Regions from separate parts of the Hydrogenophaga sp. RAC07 genome, predicted to be linked through region 2. Evidence: predicted binding sites of a transcription regulator. Region 2 holds the regulator's gene; each other region holds the start of a gene.
What was found. Region 2 encodes LexA, which represses DNA repair genes until DNA is damaged. Its sites were predicted from a motif close to ACTGTATNNNNATACAGT; they were not measured.
Positions count from the first base shown of each region.

Region 1: a site for LexA is predicted at 3,868-3,885, ahead of imuA (translesion DNA synthesis-associated protein ImuA). Genes of this name have one in related genera too.
Region 3: a site for LexA is predicted at 1,908-1,925, ahead of recA (recombinase RecA). Genes of this name have one in related genera too.

Region 1 is NZ_CP016449.1:1,432,403-1,439,221, reverse strand. Features, by position in the region: gene BSY239_RS06735 (error-prone DNA polymerase) at 1-1,616, opposite strand, end outside; gene BSY239_RS06730 (Y-family DNA polymerase) at 1,732-3,033, opposite strand; gene imuA (translesion DNA synthesis-associated protein ImuA) at 2,981-3,829, opposite strand; gene BSY239_RS06720 (NAD(P)-binding protein) at 3,996-5,435, shown strand; gene BSY239_RS06715 (Bug family tripartite tricarboxylate transporter substrate binding protein) at 5,439-6,401, opposite strand; gene BSY239_RS06710 (CobW family GTP-binding protein) at 6,426-6,819, opposite strand, start outside.
Region 2 is NZ_CP016449.1:1,927,314-1,934,132, reverse strand. Features, by position in the region: gene BSY239_RS09040 (type IV pilus assembly protein FimV) at 1-520, shown strand, start outside; gene BSY239_RS09035 (D-2-hydroxyacid dehydrogenase family protein) at 577-1,584, opposite strand; gene BSY239_RS09030 (hypothetical protein) at 1,694-2,068, opposite strand; gene lexA (transcriptional repressor LexA) at 2,204-2,881, opposite strand; gene BSY239_RS09020 (asparaginase) at 3,001-3,972, shown strand; gene BSY239_RS09015 (hypothetical protein) at 3,974-4,393, shown strand; gene BSY239_RS09010 (DUF6152 family protein) at 4,405-4,884, shown strand; gene adk (adenylate kinase) at 4,954-5,610, opposite strand; gene kdsB (3-deoxy-manno-octulosonate cytidylyltransferase) at 5,767-6,549, opposite strand; gene BSY239_RS08995 (Trm112 family protein) at 6,546-6,752, opposite strand; gene lpxK (tetraacyldisaccharide 4'-kinase) at 6,791-6,819, opposite strand, start outside.
Region 3 is NZ_CP016449.1:4,413,742-4,420,560, forward strand. Features, by position in the region: gene BSY239_RS20625 (sensor histidine kinase) at 1-464, opposite strand, end outside; gene BSY239_RS20630 (response regulator) at 517-1,191, opposite strand; gene BSY239_RS20635 (MarR family winged helix-turn-helix transcriptional regulator) at 1,317-1,844, opposite strand; gene recA (recombinase RecA) at 1,980-3,095, shown strand; gene recX (recombination regulator RecX) at 3,169-3,630, shown strand; gene BSY239_RS20650 (MFS transporter) at 3,634-5,157, opposite strand; gene argC (N-acetyl-gamma-glutamyl-phosphate reductase) at 5,265-6,176, opposite strand; gene sucC (ADP-forming succinate--CoA ligase subunit beta) at 6,368-6,819, shown strand, end outside.

The DNA.
Region 1 (6,819 bases), 490 kb from region 2:
ATGGCGGTGAGCATGCCCAGGGCCAGCACGTCCACCTTGAGCAAGCCCAGGGCGTCGAGGTCGTCCTTGTCCCACTCGATCACGGTGCGGTCTTTCATGCTGGCGTTCTCGATCGGCACCAGGCGCGAGAGCGGCAGCTGGGTGAGCACGAAGCCGCCGGTGTGCTGCGAGAGGTGGCGCGGAAAACCCATGAGCTGCGTGGTGAGCTGCAGCAGCTGGCGCACCGCCAGATCCTCGGGGTCGAGCCCGGCTTCCAGCAAACGCTCGGGCTCGATCGCTTGGCCGTCCCACCAGCGTGTGCTCTTGCTCAATACATCGAGCGCGCCGTCGGCAAAGCCCAGGGCCTTGCCTACGTCGCGCAGGGCGCTGCGCGGGCGGTAACTGATGACGGTGGCGGTGAGCGCGGCGCGTTCACGGCCGTACTTGCTGTAGAGGTACTGGATGACCTCCTCGCGCCGCTCGTGTTCAAAGTCCACGTCGATGTCGGGCGGCTCGTTGCGCTCGCGCGAGATGAAACGCTCGAACAGGAGGTTGGTGCGCTCGGGGTCCACCGCGGTGATGCCCAGGCAGTAACACACCACGCTGTTGGCCGCCGAGCCCCGCCCCTGGCACAAGATGTCTTTGGAGCGCGCGAAGGTCACGATGTCGTTGACCGTCAGAAAGTAGTGCTCGTACCGCATGTCGGCGATCAGTTCGAGTTCGTGCTCGATCTGCTTCGCGAACCGCGGCGGTGTGCCCTGCGGCCAGCGCCAGGCCGCACCCTCCAGGGTCAGTTGCCGCAGCCAGGACGACGGCGTCTGCACCTCGGGCACCACCTCGCTGGGGTACTGGTAGCGCAGCTCGTCGAGCGAAAACGCGCAGCGCGCCGCCACGGCGAGTGTTTCGGCCAGCAGCTCGGGCGGGTAACACCGGCCCAGCGTGAGGCGCGAGCGCAGGTGCTGCTCGGCATTGGGCTGCAGCGCCAGGCCGCAGGCGCTCAGCGGCTGGCCGATGCGCGTGGCGGTGAGCACGTCCTGCAGCGGCTTGCGCGAGCGCACGTGCATGTGCACATCGCCCACGGCCACCAGCGGCACGGCGGTGAGTGCGCTGCTCTGGCGCAGCTTGTGCAGCAGCATCTCGTCGTCGAGCCGGCGCAACTGCGTCACACCCAGCCAGCAGCGGCCGATGAAATGCTGCAGCAGCCAGCGCGCTGTGGTGTCCATCGGGTCCTGCGCGCTGTCGCGATCGGGCACGGCGATCACCACGCAATCGGCCAGCGCTTCGGCGCGGATGGCGTCCAGCGTGAGGTGGTAGCTGCCCTTGGGCGACGTGCGCCGCAGATGTGTGATGAACTCGCACAGGTTGCCGTAACCGTTGAGGTTGCAGGCCAGCACGATGAGGGTGAAGGGTGTGTCGCACTGCACCCGGAACTGGCTGCCCACCAGCAGCGGCAGGCCGTGTTTTTTGGCGGCCACGTGGGCCCGCACCACCCCCGCCAGGGAACATTCGTCCACCAGCGCGAGCGCGCGGTAGCCCAGCGCCTGGGCGCGCTCCACCAGCTCTTCGGCGTGGCTGGCGCCGCGCAGGAAGGTGAAGTTGGAGATGCAGCGCAGCTCGGCGTAGTCGGGCAGCTTCATGGCCGGGGAGCCCCCATCCCAACCTTCCCCCAGGGGGGGAAGGGGTCAGACACGCACGCCTGAGCAACGTCTTGCTCCTTCCCCCTCTGGGGGAAGGCTGGGATGGGGGCCCACCTCATGCGAAATGTCCATGCAAATACCACGCGGGCGTTTCTTCCAGCCGCGTCTGGAAGATCCACAACACCCCCGCCTTCGCCGACAGCGCCACCCAGTAATCCCGCACCACGTTGCGCGTGTTGCTCGCCCCATCCACCCGGTCCCACCAGCCGCCCTCCACCCGCTGCGGGCCCGCGAGCAGTTGCAACTCGCCCTGGTAGATCGGCCGGTTGCCGCGCACCAGCAGCCTCAAGGGCTCGGGCAACACAAAGGTGGGTTGTGGCATGCCGGTGTCGGGTGCCGGCTTGCGCGGCAGCGGCTCGGGTGCGCTCTGCCAGCGGCACATCCATTCCTGGCGGTGGTCTTGCAACACCACCGGGCGCAACACGCGCCCCGGCCCCAGGCGCGCGGCCAGGCGCTCCAGCACCAGGTGCAGCGTCTCGCCCTGGCGCACGGTGTCGGGCAGCAGCGAGGCGCTGCGCTCCACCAGCGGCTGCACGTCGGTGGCCAGCAGGTGCAGGTCGCCCACGGGCGCGAGCAGCTGCACATGGGCCAGGTGCTCGGCCAGCAGGCGGCAGAGGTGTTCGGTGTCGCGCGTGGGCTCGGCCGTGCGCACCGTGATCTCGCCGCCCTCGCCCGCGTCGCGTGCGCGCATGGCGTCGTGCGCCCAGCGCAGCGTGAAGGCCGTGACACCCGCGCGCCGCGCCGCCAGCCAGCCGCTCATGACCAGCAGCAAACGCCGCGCGCCCCACAGCAGGGCCGGCGCCTGCTCCACGCGCGCCATGAGCTCCAGCCGCTCCTCGAACCGCTCGGGCAGCGCCACCCACACATGGGCCTCGGGCTCGGCGCCGTAGGCCTGGTCGATCGCCTGCAGCAAGTGCTTGTCGAACCGCCGCCCCACCCCACCCCGCGGCAACGCGCGCACGTCGCCCAGCGTGCGGCAGCCGATGTGCGCGAGCGTGGTGAGATGCGGGTGCACCGCGCTCAACACCTGCATGGGCAAGGCATCGAGCAGCAGCGGCAGCGCTTGCCTGAAACCGTTCTCCAGCCCCGCGCGCGCCAGCGCCAGCGCGGCCAGGCTGTTGGCCGCCCAGGCCACCTGGGTCACACCCACGTCGGCGCTCTCGGCCACCACGCGGTCGCGCAACGCGCGTTTGCCGCCAAACAGGCGCACGCTCCCCGCCACCTCCATGAGCACCGCACCGTCGGCCAGCGCCACGCGGGGCGTGAACTGCAACGCCCAGGTGGCCACGGCCCGGCGCGCCGCCTCAGTGGACGGCGCGGTGGGGGCGGTCGGGAGCAGGAGTGCTGACCACAACATGGTCGGCCTCTCGGGACAGATCGGAGGGCAACAGACGGCTGGGGAAACGCAGCCGCGGCGTGAGGATGGCGCGCAGGCCGCCGGGCACCGAGCCCAGGCGCAGCGTGTCCTGCAGCGGCGGACCCTTGCGTTTGAAGATGTCCAGCTGCAGTTCCCAATCAAGCCCCACGCGGGCCTGCAGCCGCAACGGCGCGGCCGACGATTCGCGCGCCGCCGCGCTGGGGCGGCACAAAAACACCGGGCCTTCGCAACTGGCGGCCAGCACCTGCAGGCGGCGCACCTGCTCAGACCGCGCCTGCGGCAGCCACACCACCAGCGCACCGCAGGCGTTGGCCTTGATGAGTTGTTCGGCCGACCACAGGCGCTCGGCCGCCGTGTCGGCCCGCACCCAGACCAGGTGGCGCTCGTCGATGCCCTCGAAGCGCAGGCCCGGCAGGTGCGGCGCCTTGGGCGGCCCCACCACCACCACCGCGCGGCCGGCGGCACACACCTGGCGCAGCGCCGGCCCGAGCAGGCGCCACTCCAGCATGCCGCTCTGCGAGGCCAGGATTTCAATGACGCCGTGGCAGGGCCAGCCGCCGCCGGGCAGTTGCGCGTCCAGTGCCTCGAAGCCGCTGGACAGCACGGCCGAGACCGGGCCACCCAGCTGGTCGCCGCGCCAGATGGCGGCGGCCACGGCCATGGGCAATTCACCGGGCAGGCGCACTGGACGTGCCGGGCGCGGCGGGTCGGGCGGGGTTGAAAACATCAGCGCGGAAGACAGGTCGTCCTCCTGCCAGTCGAGGGCGGGATGCATGGCGGGGTGTTCGGGTGGGGTTGGGAAGGCCGATAAATACTGTATGTCTGTACAGTATATGAAAGGCCGGTCGGTGTCCAGCGGCAACACAACCCGCATGGTTTGCCCCCATTGCCGCCACCGCCCAAGCCCCTCACGATGCGGGCACCACTTCAAGGGCAGCGCCATGGCCGTGCACGACACCGACTACCTCATCGTGGGCGCAGGCGCCACCGGCCTGGCCTTTGCCGACACGCTGCTGCAGGAGAGCGATGCGCACATCACCCTGGTGGACATGCATGGTCAGCCCGGCGGCCATTGGAACGACGCCTACCCCTTTGTCTCACTGCACCAGCCCTCGGCCTTTTATGGGGTGAACTCGCTCGCGCTGGGCACCGGTCGCCAGGACACGGTGGGCCACAACGCCGGCCTGCACGAACTGGCCAGCGGCGCCGAGGTGAGCGGTTATTTCCAGCAGGTGATGCACCAGATACTGCTGCCCAGCGGCCGTGTGCGCTACCTCCCCATGAGCCGCTTCGAGGGCCTGGACGCCGGCACCGCCCGCGTGACCTCCCTGCTCTCGGGCGCGGGGTCCGGCATCAGCGTGCGCAGGAAACTGGTGGACGCGCGCCACTTCAGCCCCAGCGTGCCCGCCACCACAAAGCCGAAGTTCAGCGTGGCCGAGGGTGTTCGCCTCGTCACACCCACGCAGCTCACCCAGCTCTGGCAAAGCGCTGCCGAGCGCCCTGCCCGCTTCTGCATTCTGGGCGCCGGCAAGACGGCCATGGACACGGCCGTTTGGCTGCTCGAATGCGGTGTGCCGCAGGACGCCATCAGCTGGGTGATGCCGCGCGACTCGTGGGTGGTGAACCGGCTCACCACGCAACCCGGCGAAGCGTTCTTCAAACACTCGATGGGCGGGCAACTGGCGCAGATGAAGGCATTGGCCGAAGCCACCAGCGTGACCGACCTGTTCGAGCGCCTGGAGGCCAGCGGCCAGATGCTGCGCATCGACACGCAGCACACGCCCCGCATGTTTCACTACGCCACGCTCTCCGAAGGCGAGGTGCAGGTGCTGCGGCAGATCCAGCACGTGATCCGCAAGGGCCGTGTGTTGGCCATCGAGCGGGATGCGCTCGTGCTCGAACAAGGCCGCGAGGCCCTGGCCGACAACACGCTCTGCATCAACTGCACCGCCTCCGCCGTGGAGATGCGCGACAGCGAACCCATCTTCCAGCCTGGCAAGATCGTGCCCCAGCTCGTGCGTGCCCCGCTGGTGACCTTCAGCAGCGCCGTGTGCGCGTATGTGGAAGCGCACTACGACGACGACGCAACGAAGAACGCGCTGTGCACCCCTGTGCCCTTTCCGCGCAACGTGGGCGGCTACGTCCAGTCCACCCTGGTCAGCCTGGCCAACCAGATGCGCTGGAGCCAGGACAAGCCCCTGCGCCACTGGATGCGCGAAAGCCGCCTCGACGGCTTCGGCAAGATGACGGCCAGCATCGACCCTGCAGACACAGAAAAAAACGCCATCGTGGCCGAGCTGCGTCAGCAGGCGATGGCGGCGGTGGGCAATGTGAAACGGCTCATGGCCGGATCAGCGGCTGGACCGGACCCACGGTGCTGACGGTCATTCCGGCTTGAAGCCCGACTCCTTGAGCAGTTCGGCGCTGCGCGACACGTCGGCAGCGATGTACTTGCGGAACTGTTCCGAGCTCTCAATCACCGGCAAGATGCCCAGCGTGGTGAACGCACCCGTTTTGGCCAGCTCGGCCACCGCCTTGTTGACGGCCTTGTTCAGGAACTGCACCCGGTCTTTGGGTGTGCCCTTGGGGGCCCACACGCCGTACCAGGAGTTGTAGACCATGCCCGGGTAGCCGCTTTCAACGGCCGTGGGCACGTCGGGCGCCACGCCGCTGCGCTGGGCCGAAGTGGTGGCGATGGGCTTGACCTTGCCGCTGCGGGCCATGCCTTGCAGCGAAATGATGGAGTCCATGAGGACCTGCACATGGCCGCCCGCCACATCGGCCAGCGCGGGCGCGGTGCCCCGGTATGGCGTCATGGTGATCTTGACGTTGCCCTGCTTGGCCAGCAGCAGCGTGGCCAGGTGGCTGGGTGCGCCCAGAGCTGGCAAAGCGGCGGTCCACTTCTCGGGGCTCTGACGGGCTGCGTCCAGCACTTCCTTGAGCGTTTTTTGCGGTGCATTGGGCGGGATCACCAGCAGCAGCGGCGCTTCACCCACGCGCGCGATGGGTTCAAAGTCGGTCTGCGGGTCGTAAGGCGGGTTGGCCAGCACCTGCTGGGCCAGCACGTGCGTGGCGGCGGAGAACAGCAGGGTCTGCCCGTCGGCCGGTGAGGTCTGCACCGCCTTGCCGCCGATGGTGCCGCTGGCGCCGCCCTTGTTCTCCACGATGACCGACACGCCCAGATCGGTCTGCAATTGCCGACCGAGCAAACGGGCCGCCTGGTCCACACCGCCGCCAGCGGCGAAGGGCACCACCAGCTTGACGATGCCGTCGGGGAATTTGCCTTGCGCCAGCGCGGGCGAAAGGCTGCAGGCACCGAGCACGGCGCAGGCGATCAGTTGTTTCATCATGGTGTTGTCTCCTTGTGTGATTCAAACGGGTTGGGAGGGGCGTGGGCCGCGGCTGCGGCGTCTTTCAAAAATGCTCAGGGTCGCGTCGATCTCTTCGGCGTCCATGTTTCGGGTGATGAACACGATGCGGGTGCGCCGGTCCTCGCTGGGCCATCGCGCCAGCGTCTCGGGTGGATGGAACAGGTGCTGCACGCCGTGGATCACCATCGGATGCTCCGGGTCGTCGGCCAGGTGCACGATGCCTTTCACGCGCAACAGGTCGTCACCGCGCATGGCCGCGATCATGTCCAGCCAGGCCATGAAGCCTTCGCGCGAGAGCGGTTGCTCGCGCACGATGACGTGCGACCGGATGTGGTCATCGTGCCGGTTCGGGTCGTGCTGCCCCGGCGCACCCACCGGGAAGAAAAACGACCGC
Region 2 (6,819 bases):
TGATCTGATCGAACAGTCGATCTTCCGCGACTCCACCGACAGCAGCACCGAGGTGTTCGATCTGGAGGCTTACCGTGAGCTGCTCATGCTGCACGCGATCGCCAAGGACCTCATCCAGCGCGACGGCAGCGCGCCACGCGCGAACAGTGACTTTCAGCACACGGCCATGCAGCCATTGAAGGCTGCTGGCAAGGTCGCTCCAGTCGTGAGCAGACAGCCGGCCGCGGCACCGGACCACCAGCACACCCAGCCCATGGGTCTGGGCGAGATGCCACCTGCGTCTTCCCGGCTCGGCCTGGACATCAACCTGGACGATCTTTCCGAGATGGCCCGGTTTGAAGCGTCACTGCCCGACGTGAATGTGGCGGTAGAGGCGTCGGCCAAGCTCACACAACCTGCAGACTTCGACATCCAGCCCGGCGAGGACAACTTCATCGACTTCGAGGTGATCGACTTCGATCCGCCGCCGGACCTGGCCGACGACGGAAAACCTGAAGGCCGACGCGGATCCAAAAGCTGAACCCCAAAGAAAAGAACGCCGCTGATGCGGCGTTCTTTTTTCATTGGGAGCTGCTTCTACCGGCGGACTTGAAGTGCGCCAGGGTTCACGATGTTGGTCGGCGTTCCCTTGATGAAATTGACCACGTTGTCGAAGGCCGAGGCGAAATACTGCTCATAGCTGTCCTGCTCCACATACCCGATGTGGGGCGTGCAGATGCAGTTCTCCAGCCGCAACAAGGCATGCCCTTGAAGAATCGGCTCCGATTCAAAAACATCGACTGCGGCCATGCCGGGGCGACCTCGGTTGAGCGCAGCGAGCAAGGCCTCCGGCTCGATCAGCTCCGCACGCGAGGTGTTGACCAGCAGGGACGTGGGTTTCATGCGGCCGAGGTCTTCCAGCGTGACACATCCGGCGCTTGTTTCGCTCAGGCGCAAGTGCAGCGACAGCACATCGGCCGAAGCAAAAAACGCCTCGCGACTTTCCGCGGCTTCAAAGCCATCGGCCACCACCCGGGCGCGCGAGGCTTCGCTGCCCCAGACCACCACCTGCATGCCGAAAGCGCGCCCGTAACCCGCGACCAGTTGGCCGATTCGGCCATAGCCCCACAGGCCCAGTGTCTTGCCGCGCAGCACCATGCCCACACCAAAGTTGATCGGCATGGCCGACGATTTCAGCCCCGCTTGCTGCCAGGCTCCGTGTTTGAGGTTGGAGACGTACTGCGGAATGCGCCGCATCGACGCCATGATCAAGGCCCAGGTGAGCTCGGCCGTTGACACGGGCGAACCCACACCCTCGGCCACCGCAATGCCGCGCTCCGTGCAGGCCGCCACATCGAGGTGACTGCCTGCGCGTCCGGTCTGCGCAATCAGCTTGAGGCGGGGCAGCTTTTCGATGAGCTGGCGCGAGATCTGGGTGCGTTCGCGGATCAGAACCAATACGTCGGCATCTCTGAGCCGCACCGACAACTGACCCACGCCCTTGACCGTGTTCGTGAACACCTTGGCCGGATAAGGCTCCAGTTTCTCCGCGCACTTCAGCTTGCGAACCGCGTCCTGATAGTCGTCAAGAATCACAATATTCATGCGCCTATTGTGCCTTCGCCACTTTTTCCCTCGCGACCTGGGCCCGGGCCGTTCGTGCCCTGCGCTGAACGAAGCCTCGCCGCTGCAGTGCCCGGCCGGGTCGCGTGGATCAGGCAGCGCGTGCCATGGAGGCCTGCTCCAGTGCCGCGAGCCGATCAAGCTCCGCGCACACATCGCCAATGGGGCCGGAGATGACCAGGCGCATGTCCCGGCTCTGGGTTCGGTGGGCTTCGGCCTGGCGCAGTACTCTCACGCGGCATGCGGGAGGTGAACCCGCCTGGGTCGCGACCGGCTGCCTCGCCTGCATGGCAGGCCCGTTCGCCGCCTCTCGGTTGAGCCAACCGGCTCGCGCAAAACGTTGCACGGCTTTGGCCGCCATGAACGAAGCGGCCGGACGGGCCGGACGGTCGGACGGAAGCGGCAGCCAGCAGTCGATCAGCTGCAGAGGGGCGCGCCACGTGTTGGTATTGAAGATTTTTCCCATGCGAAACTCCAGACGAGGGGTTGAACACAGGCAGGATTGCAAGGAAGTCGCCAACGCAGGGATGTGTCCAAAGACGAGCGGTACGCCCGTCGGACCAAACGCCCGCCACCTGCTGAGGCAACGTGACCCGAGGGGTCAGAGTTGGAAACTGTTGCGGATGAGGCCGACCGCGAGGCCTTCGATTTCAAACGGTTCGCCGGGCTCGACCACGATGGTCTTGTAGTCGGGGTTCTCGGCGTGAAGCTCGATGACGTTTTGGCGGCGCATGAACCGCTTGACGGTCACATCGTCACCCAGGCGGGCCACCACGATCTGGCCGTTCTTGGCTTCCTTGGCAGACTTCACGGCCAGCAGGTCGCCGTCGATGATGCCGACGTCGCGCATGGACATGCCGCGCACCTTGAGCAGGTAGTCGGGCTCGCGCTGGAACAGGCTGCGCTCGACGTGGTAGGTCTGGTCCACATGCTCTTGCGCCAGGATGGGTGAGCCGGCGGCCACGCGGCCAATCAGGGGGAGCATGAGCTGGGCCAGGCTGGGGAGCGGGAGTGTAAGCTGGCGCCCGCGCGAATCGTTGATGGAGCGGAGATCTTCGCTGCGCAGGCGAATGCCGCGCGAGGTGCCGCTGACCAGTTCGATGACCCCTTTGCGTGCCAGGGCCTGCAAGTGCTCCTCGGCCGCGTTGGCCGACTTGAAGCCGAGTTCGCTGGCAATTTCAGCCCGCGTGGGCGGCGAACCGGTGCGGGCAATGGCGGTCTGGATGAGCTCCAGAATCTGCTGCTGCCGGGCGGTGAGCTTGGGCGTGGTGGCGGGCATGTCGAGCATGTGGACCTCTTCGGGGTGTATGCCTCACCGGGCGGGGTATCCGAACGGCGGGTCACTGTTTTCTTATCCAGTGGCTGTATTTTTAACCAGTTCAAAGGACTTGGCAAGTGGTGAATGCAAACCAGGCGCGCCGCCTCGTGGTTTTGGGCACGGGCGGCACGATTGCCGGACGCGCCAACCGGGCGAACGACAACGTGGGCTATGTGGCCGGGCAGGTGGCGGTGAGCGAGCTCGTGGCCATGGTGCCCGCCCTGGCGACTTGTCCGCTGGACGTGGAGCAGGTGGCGCAGATCAACAGCAAGGACATGGTGCTGAGCGTGTGGCATGCGCTCGCCGCGCGGGTGGCTGAGCACCTCGATCGGCCCGAGGTGGCCGGTATCGTGATCACCCACGGCACCGACACGATCGAGGAGACCGCCTTTCTGTTGCAGACCGTGCTGAAACCATCCAAGCCGGTGGTGCTCACGTGTGCGATGCGGCCGGCCACGGCGCTGGTGCCCGACGGGCCGCAGAACCTGAGCGATGCGGTGGCGGTGGCGTTGCATCCTGAGGCCCGTGGCGTGGTGGTGGTGTGCGCTGGTCGAATTCACGGTGCGATCGACGTGGCCAAGGTGCATCCCTACAGAACAGACCCGTTCGACTCGGGTGACGCGGGCGAGCTCGGTTGTGTGGAAGAGGCGCAGTTGCGCGTGTTCAGGCCCTGGCCTCAGGCGGTGCCCGAGGGCGCCTTCGACGCCGCAGCGCTGCGACGACTGAAGGGCGCCGCCGCGCTGCCGCGCGTGGAGCTGATCTTCAGTCACGCCAATGCCGATGGGGAGGTGGTGCGCGCTTTGCTGGGCCAAACCGCCGCCGCGGAGCCGCTGCGCGGCATCGTGGTGGCCGGCACCGGCAACGGCACCGTGCACGACGATCTGCTGGCAGCGTTGAAACAGGCACAGGCCAGCGGCGTCGAGGTGGTGGTGGCCAGCCGCTGCGCGCACGGTCGCGTGGTGCCACACCCGGGCCAGCCGTTGCCGGATTCGGCCGGCCTGTCGCCTGTGAAAGCGCGCCTGGCGCTGGCGTTGCAGTTGCTGGAGGCCTGAGGTGCTGGAGGCACTCGGCGCCCACCCTTGGGCGTATCCCATGCTGGAGGTGGTGCACCTGATCGGTGTGGCCTTGATCCTGGGTAACCTGGTGTTGCTGGAGATGCGCGTGTTCGGTTGGGCGTCGACCCTGCCTATCGAACCACTGGCGCGGTTGAGCCTGGGCTTGGTGGGCATCGGGTTTGGCCTGGCCGTCGTGACAGGTTTGTTGATGTTCGGCACGCAACCCGGGGAACTGTTGGCCAACCGCGTGTTCACAGCGAAGATGGCGTTGATCATGCTGGCGGGCTGCAATGCCGGCTGGTTCCATGCGCGCCGTTCGTTGCAGCTCCAGGACACCACCGCCCGTGTGAGCATGCTCTTGTCGATGGTGATCTGGATGCTCGTGGTCACCTGTGGACGCTGGATTGCCTATGTTTGAAGGAGAACCGCATGCAACGACGTGAATTTGTTCAGGTGGCCGCTGCCCTGGGTTGGGGAGGCGTCGCCACGGGTGCGCTGGCGCACCACGGCTGGAGCAGCTTTGACCAGGGGCGGCCGATCTACCTGGAGGGCAAGGCTGTCAATGTGAGGTGGCGCAACCCACACGTGGAACTGTCGCTGGAGCTGCCCGAGAACCTGCGTGTGCCCGCCGATCTGGCCCAGCGCGCCCTGCCAGCCCAGACCGCGGGCGTCGACGGGTCTGCGCTCTTGTCCAGGGCGGTGGTACCTACGCGGCGTGATCGACGCTGGGAAATCGAGCTGGCGCCCTTGTTCCGCCTGGGCCAGTGGCAGATGCCCGAAATCAAGAACGGTGAATCGCTCTCGTTGGTGGGATTCACCTTCAAAGACGAAGCCGGGGAGGCGATCGTGCGCGCCGAGTATGTGTTCCTGGGTGGCAAGGTATACGGGTTGCGTTCCAGTCCGGCTTGATGCGCTTGCGCCAAGACTCCAACAAAAAAACCGGCTCGCAGGCCGGTTTTTTTGTTGGGTGCAGACCGCTTATTTCGACAGCGCTTCAAAGGCTCGTGCCGTGATGTCATCCACCGAACCCATGCCGCTGATGGCGCGGTACTTGGGTGCCGCCGCAGCGTCGTTGCGCGCCCAACTGCTGTAATAGTCCACCAGCGGACGGGTCTGCGCGCTGTAGACCTCCAAACGCTTCTTCACGGTTTCTTCCTTGTCGTCATCGCGCTGGATCAGCGGCTCGCCGGTCACGTCGTCCTTGCCTTCCACCTTGGGTGGATTGAACTTGACGTGATAAGTGCGGCCCGACGCCGGATGCGAGCGGCGACCACTCATGCGCTCGATGATGGCGTCGAACGGAACGTCGATCTCCAGCACATAGTCGAGCTTGACGCCGGCTGATTTCATCGCGTCGGCCTGGGGGATGGTGCGGGGGAAGCCGTCGAACAGAAAGCCGCCGTTGCAATCGGGCTGGGCGATGCGTTCTTTCACCAGGTTGATGATCAGGTCGTCGCTGACCAGCGCACCGGACTCCATCACCGCCTTGGCCTGCAGGCCCAGCGGCGTGCCGGCCTTGACGGCGGCACGCAGCATGTCGCCGGTGGAAATCTGGGGAATGCCGTACTTCTGGCAAATGAACGTCGCCTGCGTTCCTTTGCCGGCTCCCGGCGCGCCCAACAAAATCAGTCTCATCGCTTTCCTTCTTTGATGTTTCAATGGCTTGGCCGCTTGTCTCGAGCGGCGGCCCCTGGGCGTGGGGCCGGGGCGACCATTTGAGGATAGCATGCGCATCCTCGCGCCCGGCTTACAGAGCGCCACCCCAGAAAGCCTGCCCCGCAGGGTATGGATTCAGTCTTGTGCCAGCACCTGGCGGACCCGCTCGAGGTCCTCCGGGGTGTCCACGCCGGCACCCGGTGCAGCCGCGCTCACGTGCACGGCAATGCGTTCGCCATGCCACAGCACCCGCAGCTGTTCCAGCGACTCCGTGGCTTCCAGCGGTGCGGGTTCGAGCTCGGGAAAGCGCCTCAGAAAACCGGCGCGGTAGCCATACACGCCGACGTGGCGCAGAGGGCGGGGTGACGGCAGTGCGGACGCCGCTCCGCCGGCCATGCCGTCCCGCCACCAGGGAATGGGCGCACGGCTGAAATACAGGGCGGTCAGCTGCCGGTCCAGCACCACCTTGACCACATTGGGATTGAGAAAGTCGGCCAGCTCGTCGATGGCATGTGCCGCCGTGCTCATGACGCAATCGGGCCTGGCGTGCAGCTCCTGTGCCACGGCGTTGATGAGACCGGGGTCGATCAGGGGTTCGTCGCCCTGCACATTGACCACCACCTCCGAATCGGCCAGGCCAAGCAGGGTGCAGGCTTCGGCCAGGCGGTCGCTGCCACTGAGGTGGTCGCCTCGGGTCAGGATGGCGCTCACGCCGTGAGCTTCGCAGGCCTGCACGATGCGTGCATCGTCGGCCGCCACCACACAGCGGTGTGCAGCGCTCAGCTGCGCTCGGCGCGCCACCCGCACCACCATGGGCAGGCCGCCGATGTCGGCCAAGGGTTTGTCGGGCAGCCGGGTGGAGGCCAGACGCGCCGGAATCAGGACCGTGAAGCGCCCGGGAACCTCGTGCAGGCTCATGGCTGCGGGGTGGGGGCGTTGGGCCGGGTGGCTTCTTCGTCGGTCAGGGGGCGGGCTTCGTGCTCCAGCAAGATCGGAATGCCGTCGCGCACCGGGTAGGCCAGACGCGCGCTGCGCGACACAAGCTCCTGGCTGTCGCGGTTGAAGATCAGGGGCCCTTTGGTCACGGGGCAGACCAGGAGTTCGAGCAGTTTGGTGTCCATGGGGGAATGATAGTCGCGCGGTTGGCCGGCTTTGCGGTTCAGGCGCGGCTTTTCAGGCGTTCCAGGC
Region 3 (6,819 bases), 2.2 Mb from region 2:
GCCACCTGCATCAGCACCAGGCGCTGCGGGTCGTTGCGCGCCAGCCAGGTGTAGGCCACCCGCACCTCGTCGTCGCGCACCACGTCGTCGCGCAGCATCACCCGCCCGGGCTCCGGCGTTTCGTTGTCGCGCGGCGGCGGGAAATCCATCTCGCCGCTGATGAGCGTGCCGCGGGGATCGAGCACCTGGTAGTACACGAGGTCGCTGTCGTCGGCGCGCAGCAGGTCGCGCGCCTGTGCGTTGAGCTTGAAGGTGATCTGGTCGTTTTCCCGCACCACAAACTGGGTGAGCGCCTGCAGGTTGAACTCGAGCGCGCGGTCGAACGGCTTGCTGGCAATGCCCTGCGCGACGAACCAGGTCAGCACCAATGACAACGGCCACAGCAGCAGCAGCGGCGTGAGCATCCAGTCCAGGATTTCGCCGAACAGGCTGCGCTGTTCGCGCTGGAACAGCCCGAAGGGCATCGGCGCCGACCGGCTTCCCACCGGTGGCAGCGGCTCACTGAAGACCCGGCCGTCAGCTGGCGATTTTTTCAAGGCAGTAGCCCAGGCCGCGCACCGTGGCGATGCGGATCGGACCTTTTTCGATCTTCTTGCGCAGCCGGTGGATGTAGACCTCGATCGCGTTGTTGCTCACCTCTTCGCCCCACTCGCACAAGCGCTCGACCAGCTGGTCCTTGCTCACCAGACGCCCGGCGCGCTGCAGCAGCACTTCGAGCAAACCCAGCTCGCGCGCCGAGAGCTCGACCATCTTGCCGTCGATGGTGGCCACGCGGCCGGCCTGGTCGTATTCGAGTGGGCCGTGGCGGATGGTGTTGGTGCTGCCGCCCATGCCGCGGCGGGTGAGTGCGCGCACGCGTGCCTCCAACTCTTGCAGCGAAAACGGCTTGGCCATGTAGTCGTCGGCGCCATAGTCCAGGCCCTTCACGCGTTCTTCGATGCTGTCGGCCGCGGTGAGCACCAGCACCGGCAGCGCAGAGCCGCGCGAGCGCAGCCGCTTGAGCACCTCCAGGCCGTGCAGCTTCGGCAACCCGAGGTCGAGGATCAACAGGTCGAACTCGTTGTTGGTCATGAGCGCGGCGTCGGCCTCGCTGCCGCTGGACACGTGGTCCACCGCAGCGCCGGCCGCGCGCAGGCTGCGCAACAGGCCGTCGGCCAGGACCTGGTCGTCTTCTGCAATCAGGATGCGCATGGTGAAGTCTCCTGGGCTGCTCGGGCAGCGTTGTTATGGGGCCGCGGCGCGTGGGCGGGCGGCATTCAGGCCGGATTCATTTTAGGTCGCATACCCCGCGTTGCAGCCGGTTGATTGGCAGGGTTTCACCGGGCTGGCACGGCTGCACGGGCACCGGGCGCCTCCGACCCATAGGCCTCCAGGCCCAGCGCCACCACCGTGGCCACCGCGTCGCCCACCTGCGATCGGAACTCGGTTTCTGCCTGCGCCACCGCCGTGCGGAACGCCTCCAGCCAGAGCAGTCCGGTGTCGGTGAACACGATGCGTCGCGCGCGGGCGTCGCGTGGGTCGGGCTCGCGCCGCACCAGCCCCCAGGCCTCGCACTGGGTCACCAGGTCGCCCATGGCCTGTTTGCTCATGCCGGCCTGGTGCGCCAGCTCGGTCAGGCGCGAGCCGTGCAGGCCGAGGTGGCGCGTGATGTGGATGTGGGCCGCGCCCACCTGCGCGCGCGCGGCCAGGTGCGAGAGCGCCAGCGGCACGTTGACGTCGTGCGCCATCAGGCTGAGCACACGCTCGTCGAAGCGGCGCAGCGCCAGGCCCATCAGCCGACCGAGGTGGCCGCCGCGCCAGCGGTCGTCGGGTTCGGCGGGGGATTCGGGGGTGTTGTCGATCATGGGCGAATGGTAAGGCAAACTGACCAAATATCGGGTTGTTTGATTTCAATGCGCCTGTAAACTGCTGTTCAAGCATCCAGCCTGTACACAACCACACAGGTCTTGCCAACCCTTCCAACCAGCCCAGGAGCCCCCATGGACGCAGCCGTCAAGCCCAATCCCCTCAACAGCGAAAAAGCCAAGGCCTTGCAGGTCGCGCTGGCCCAGATCGAAAAGCAGTTCGGCAAGGGCACCATCATGCGACTGGGCGAAGGCGAGGTGATCGAGGACATCCAGGTGGTGTCCACCGGCTCGCTCGGCCTGGACATCGCGCTCGGCGTCGGCGGCCTGCCGCGCGGCCGCGTGGTGGAAATCTATGGCCCGGAATCGTCGGGCAAGACCACGCTGACGCTGCAGGTGATCGCCGAAATGCAGAAGCTCGGCGGCCAGTGCGCGTTTGTCGACGCCGAACACGCGCTGGACATCCAGTACGCGCAGAAGCTCGGCGTGAACCTGCAGGACCTGCTGATTTCCCAGCCCGACACCGGCGAACAGGCGCTCGAGATCGTCGACAGCCTGGTGCGCTCCGGCGCGGTCGACCTGATCGTGGTGGACTCGGTCGCCGCGCTCACGCCCAAGGCCGAACTCGAAGGCGAGATGGGCGATTCGCTGCCCGGCCTGCAGGCCCGCCTGATGAGCCAGGCGCTGCGCAAGCTCACCGCGCACATCAAGAAGACCAACTGCATGGTCATCTTCATCAACCAGATCCGCATGAAGATCGGTGTGATGTTCGGCAGCCCCGAAACCACCACCGGCGGCAACGCGCTGAAGTTCTACGCCTCGGTACGCCTGGACATCCGCCGCACCGGCACGATCAAGAAGGGCGACGACGCGATCGGCAACGAGACCAAGGTCAAGGTCGTCAAGAACAAGGTCGCGCCGCCCTTCAAGACGGCCGAGTTCGACATCCTGTTCGGTGAAGGCATCAGCCGCGAAGGCGAGATCCTGGACCTGGGCGTGGTGCACCGCGTGGTCGAGAAGTCGGGCGCCTGGTACGCCTACAACGGCGAAAAGATCGGACAGGGCCGCGACAACTCGCGCGAATTCCTGCGCGAGAACCCCGAGTTGCGCGTCGAGATCGAGAACAAGGTACGCACCGAGTTGGGCGTGCCGCTGCTGCCGGTGGACGAAGCGCCGGCGCCGGCCAAAGGCGGCAAGGCTGCAAAAGCCGCTGCCAAGGCCGAAGCCAACACCGCCCCGCTGGCCGAGTGAGAGCAGCACTCACGGCCTCGGCCGTGAGCGAGTGACACCATGAGCCCCCACGCTCCCCGGCGAAGGTCCCGACATGGGCTTTGACCAGATATCCCTGAAGGGCCGGGCGCTGCGCCTGCTTTCAGGCCGCGAACACTCGAAGGCCGAGTTGCTGCGCAAGCTGCGCCCGCATGAAACCGAACCGGGCGAGTTGGCCCGGGCGCTGGACGAGCTGGAGGCCAAGGGTTTCATCAGCGAGCAGCGCGTGATCGAGTCGGTGGTGCACCGGCGCTCGGTCAAGCTGGGCGCATCACGCGTGCGCCAGGAGTTGCAGGCCAAGGGCCTGGACCCGCAGGCCGTGGCTGACGCGGTGGCCGGTCTGCAGGGATCCGAAGAAGCGCGCGCGCGCGAGGTGTGGCGCAAGAAGTTCGGCGAGCCGCCCCGCGACGCGGCCGAACACGGCAAGCAGATGCGCTTTCTGCTCACGCGGGGTTTCGGCGCCGACGTGGTGCGGCGCGTGGTGCGCGGCGCGCCCGGTCTGGACGCCGACGACTGAGCTTCAACCGCGCAAGGCGGGCGTGCGCAGCATCCGCCAGGCCAGCAGCGCGCTGGCCACCATGATCCCCGTGCCCAGCAGCGCGGCCGCTTGAAACCCGTCCACAAAGGCCGATCGCGCTGCGTGGCGCAAAGCCTCTGCCATGGCCGCGGGCAAGCCGTCGGCCACGGTGAGTGCACCTCCCAGCGTGTGAACGCCGGCCATGGTGTCGGCCGGAACCTGCCCCGACATGCCGGCCCGGTACAGGCTGGTGGCCAGGCTGCCGAAGACCGCAATGCCCAGCGCACCCGAGAGCTCCGAGCTGGTTTCCGACAGCGCCGACGCGGCGCCCGCGCGCTCGGGTGGTGCCGAGCCGATCACGATGTCGTTGCCCAGCGTGAACACCGGGGCCATGCCCAGTCCCATGAGCACCATGCCGCCGATCAGCCACGCCAGCCCGTGGGGAGCGTCCACCATCGCCATGGCGGCAAAGCCGACGGCGGCCACCGTGAGCCCGGCGATCATGGTTTGCGGAGCGCCGAGCCGCTGTGCAATCGCGGGCGTGAGCATCGATCCCGCCACGAACGACAGCGCCCACGGCACGGTGCACAGGCCCGCGACCAGCGGCGAGAGACCCAGCACCAGCTGCAGGTGTTGCGACACGAAGATGTACACCCCGAACATCGCGAACGAGGTGAGCGCGTAGGTGCAGATCGCCGCGGCGAAGCGGGGCTGGCCAAAGAGCTTCAGGTCCAGCAGCGGGTAAGCAATGCGGCGCTGGCGGCGCACAAAGGCAACGCCCGCCGCCAGGCCGAGCGCAGCGGCCAGCAGGGTTGTGAGACCCGGTTGCCCTTCGGCTGCCTGCTTGAGGGCGAACACACCACCGAGCACCGCGGCCATCGACAGTGCCACGCTGCCCAGGTCGAGCCGACCGGCCTGCGGGTCGCGGTATTCGGGCAGCAGAAAGGGCCCGACCGCGAGCAACAGCAGCATCACCGGCACCGCGGCCCAGAAGATCGCGGGCCACGCAAAGTATTGAAGGATCACACCGCCCACCAGCGGCCCGATGGCGCCGCCCACCGAGTAGCTGGAAATCCAGATGCCGATGGCCACGCGCCGCTCGCGCTCGTCGCGGAACATGTTGGAGATCAGCGAGAGCGTGGAAGGTGCCAGCGTCGCACCGGCGATGCCGAGCAGGGCACGCGTGGCGATCAGGGCGTGGGCCGTGGTGGACAAGGCGGCGGCCACCGAGGCCGAGGCGAACGCGGCCGCGCCGATGAGCAACATGCGCCGGCGCCCCAGCTTGTCGCCCAGCGTGCCCATCGTGATGAGAAAGCCCGCGACCATGAAGCCGTAGATGTCGATGATCCACAGCAGCTGCGCTGCGGTGGGTTGAAGGTCGGCGCTGATGGCGGGCAGGGCCAGGTTGAGCACCGTGAGGTCCATCGCGTACACCAGACACGGCAGGGCGATCACGCCCAGGGCGACCCATTCGCGGCGCGTGGCCTTGGGCGGCGCCATGGCAGGAAGTTGCGGTGCAGCGGTCATGCGAAGAGTCCCCGGCGTTCGTTGAGCGCGGCTCCCCGCAACAAAGCGGAAGCCTGTGCACCCACGACGATCGCAGGCCCCGTCTTTCGACAGCCTGCGCGGGCGCGCTACAGGCCCAGCATCAGCTGGAGGTTTTGCACCGCAGCGCCGCTGGCGCCCTTGCCCAGGTTGTCCAGCCGCGCCACCACCAGGGCATGGTGTGCCGCGTCGTTGCCGAACACGCGGATCTCCAGCTTGTTGGTGTCGTTCAGCGCCAGTGCGTCGAGCTTGCCGCTTTCGGTGGCGGGCTCGACGCTCACCCACTCGCTGCCGGCGTAGTGTTTGGCATAGACGGCGTGCAGGTCGGCCAGCGTCGGTTGACCCGGCAAGGTGTCCAGGTGCAGGGGCAGCTCGACCAGCATGCCCTGCTCGAAGTTGCCCACCGCCGGGATGAAGATCGGGCGACGCGTGAGGCCGGTGTAGGCCATGATTTCCGGGATGTGCTTGTGTTGCAGACCGAGCGCATAGAGCTCGTAGGCCGGTGCTTCACTCTTCTGGTAGGCCTCGATCATGGTGCGGCCACCACCCGAATAGCCGCTGACGGCGGGCAGGCAGACCGGGTGATCGGCGGGCAGCACGCCGGCATCGATCAGGGGGCGCAGCATGGCGATGGCGCCGCTGGCGTAACAGCCCGGGTTGGCCACGCGCCTGGCATTCACCACGGCCTGGCGTTGATCGGCTGCGAGCTCGGGGAAACCGAACACCCAGCCCGGAGCCGTGCGGTGCGCGGTGGAGGCGTCGATGATCTTGGGCTGGTGGCCGACCATCGCGTCGATCATGGCCACCGACTCGCGCGCGGCGTCGTCGTGCAGGCACAGAATGACCAGATCCACCTGGGCCATCAATTCGCGTTTGGCGGCCGGGTCCTTGCGGTGCTCGGGGGCGATGCTCACCACCTCGATGGCGGGCATGCGCTGCAGCCGCTCGCGAATCTGGAGTCCGGTGGTGCCGGCTTCGCCGTCGATGAAAACCTTGGCCATGGCTGGTCCGCCTTGTCAGTGTGGGTTCAGGAGAGCGTCCAACAATCGTGCCTGCTGGCGGTTCGCCGTGCGCGATTTTGGTGCAATGCACCATGATACAGTTACCGGTTGCTGTGTTTTCAGCGCCACTCTTTCGACCACCCGATGCGGATCGGTCGACGATCCCTCTACCCATTCCTGAGAGAGTCCTCATGAAGATCCACGAATACCAAGGCAAGGAAATCTTGCGCCAGTTTGGTGTGCCGGTGCCCCGCGGCATCCCCGCTTTCACGGTGCAGGAGGCGGTCGAAGCTGCCCAGAAACTGGGCGGCCCCGTGTGGGTGGTCAAGGCCCAGATCCACGCCGGTGGCCGTGGCAAAGGTGGTGGCGTGAAAGTGGCCAAGACCGTTGAAGACGTCAAGCGCATCTCGGGCGAGATCCTGGGCATGCAGCTCAAGACCCACCAGACCGGCCCCGAAGGTCAGAAGGTGCGTCGCCTCTACATTGAAGACGGCGCCGACATCAAGAACGAACTGTATGTGTCGCTGGTGACCGACCGCGCAACGCAGAAGGTGGCCCTGATCGCATCCAGCGAAGGCGGCATGGACATCGAGGAAGTGGCGCACTCCACGCCCGAAAAGATCATCACCGAGATGATCGATCC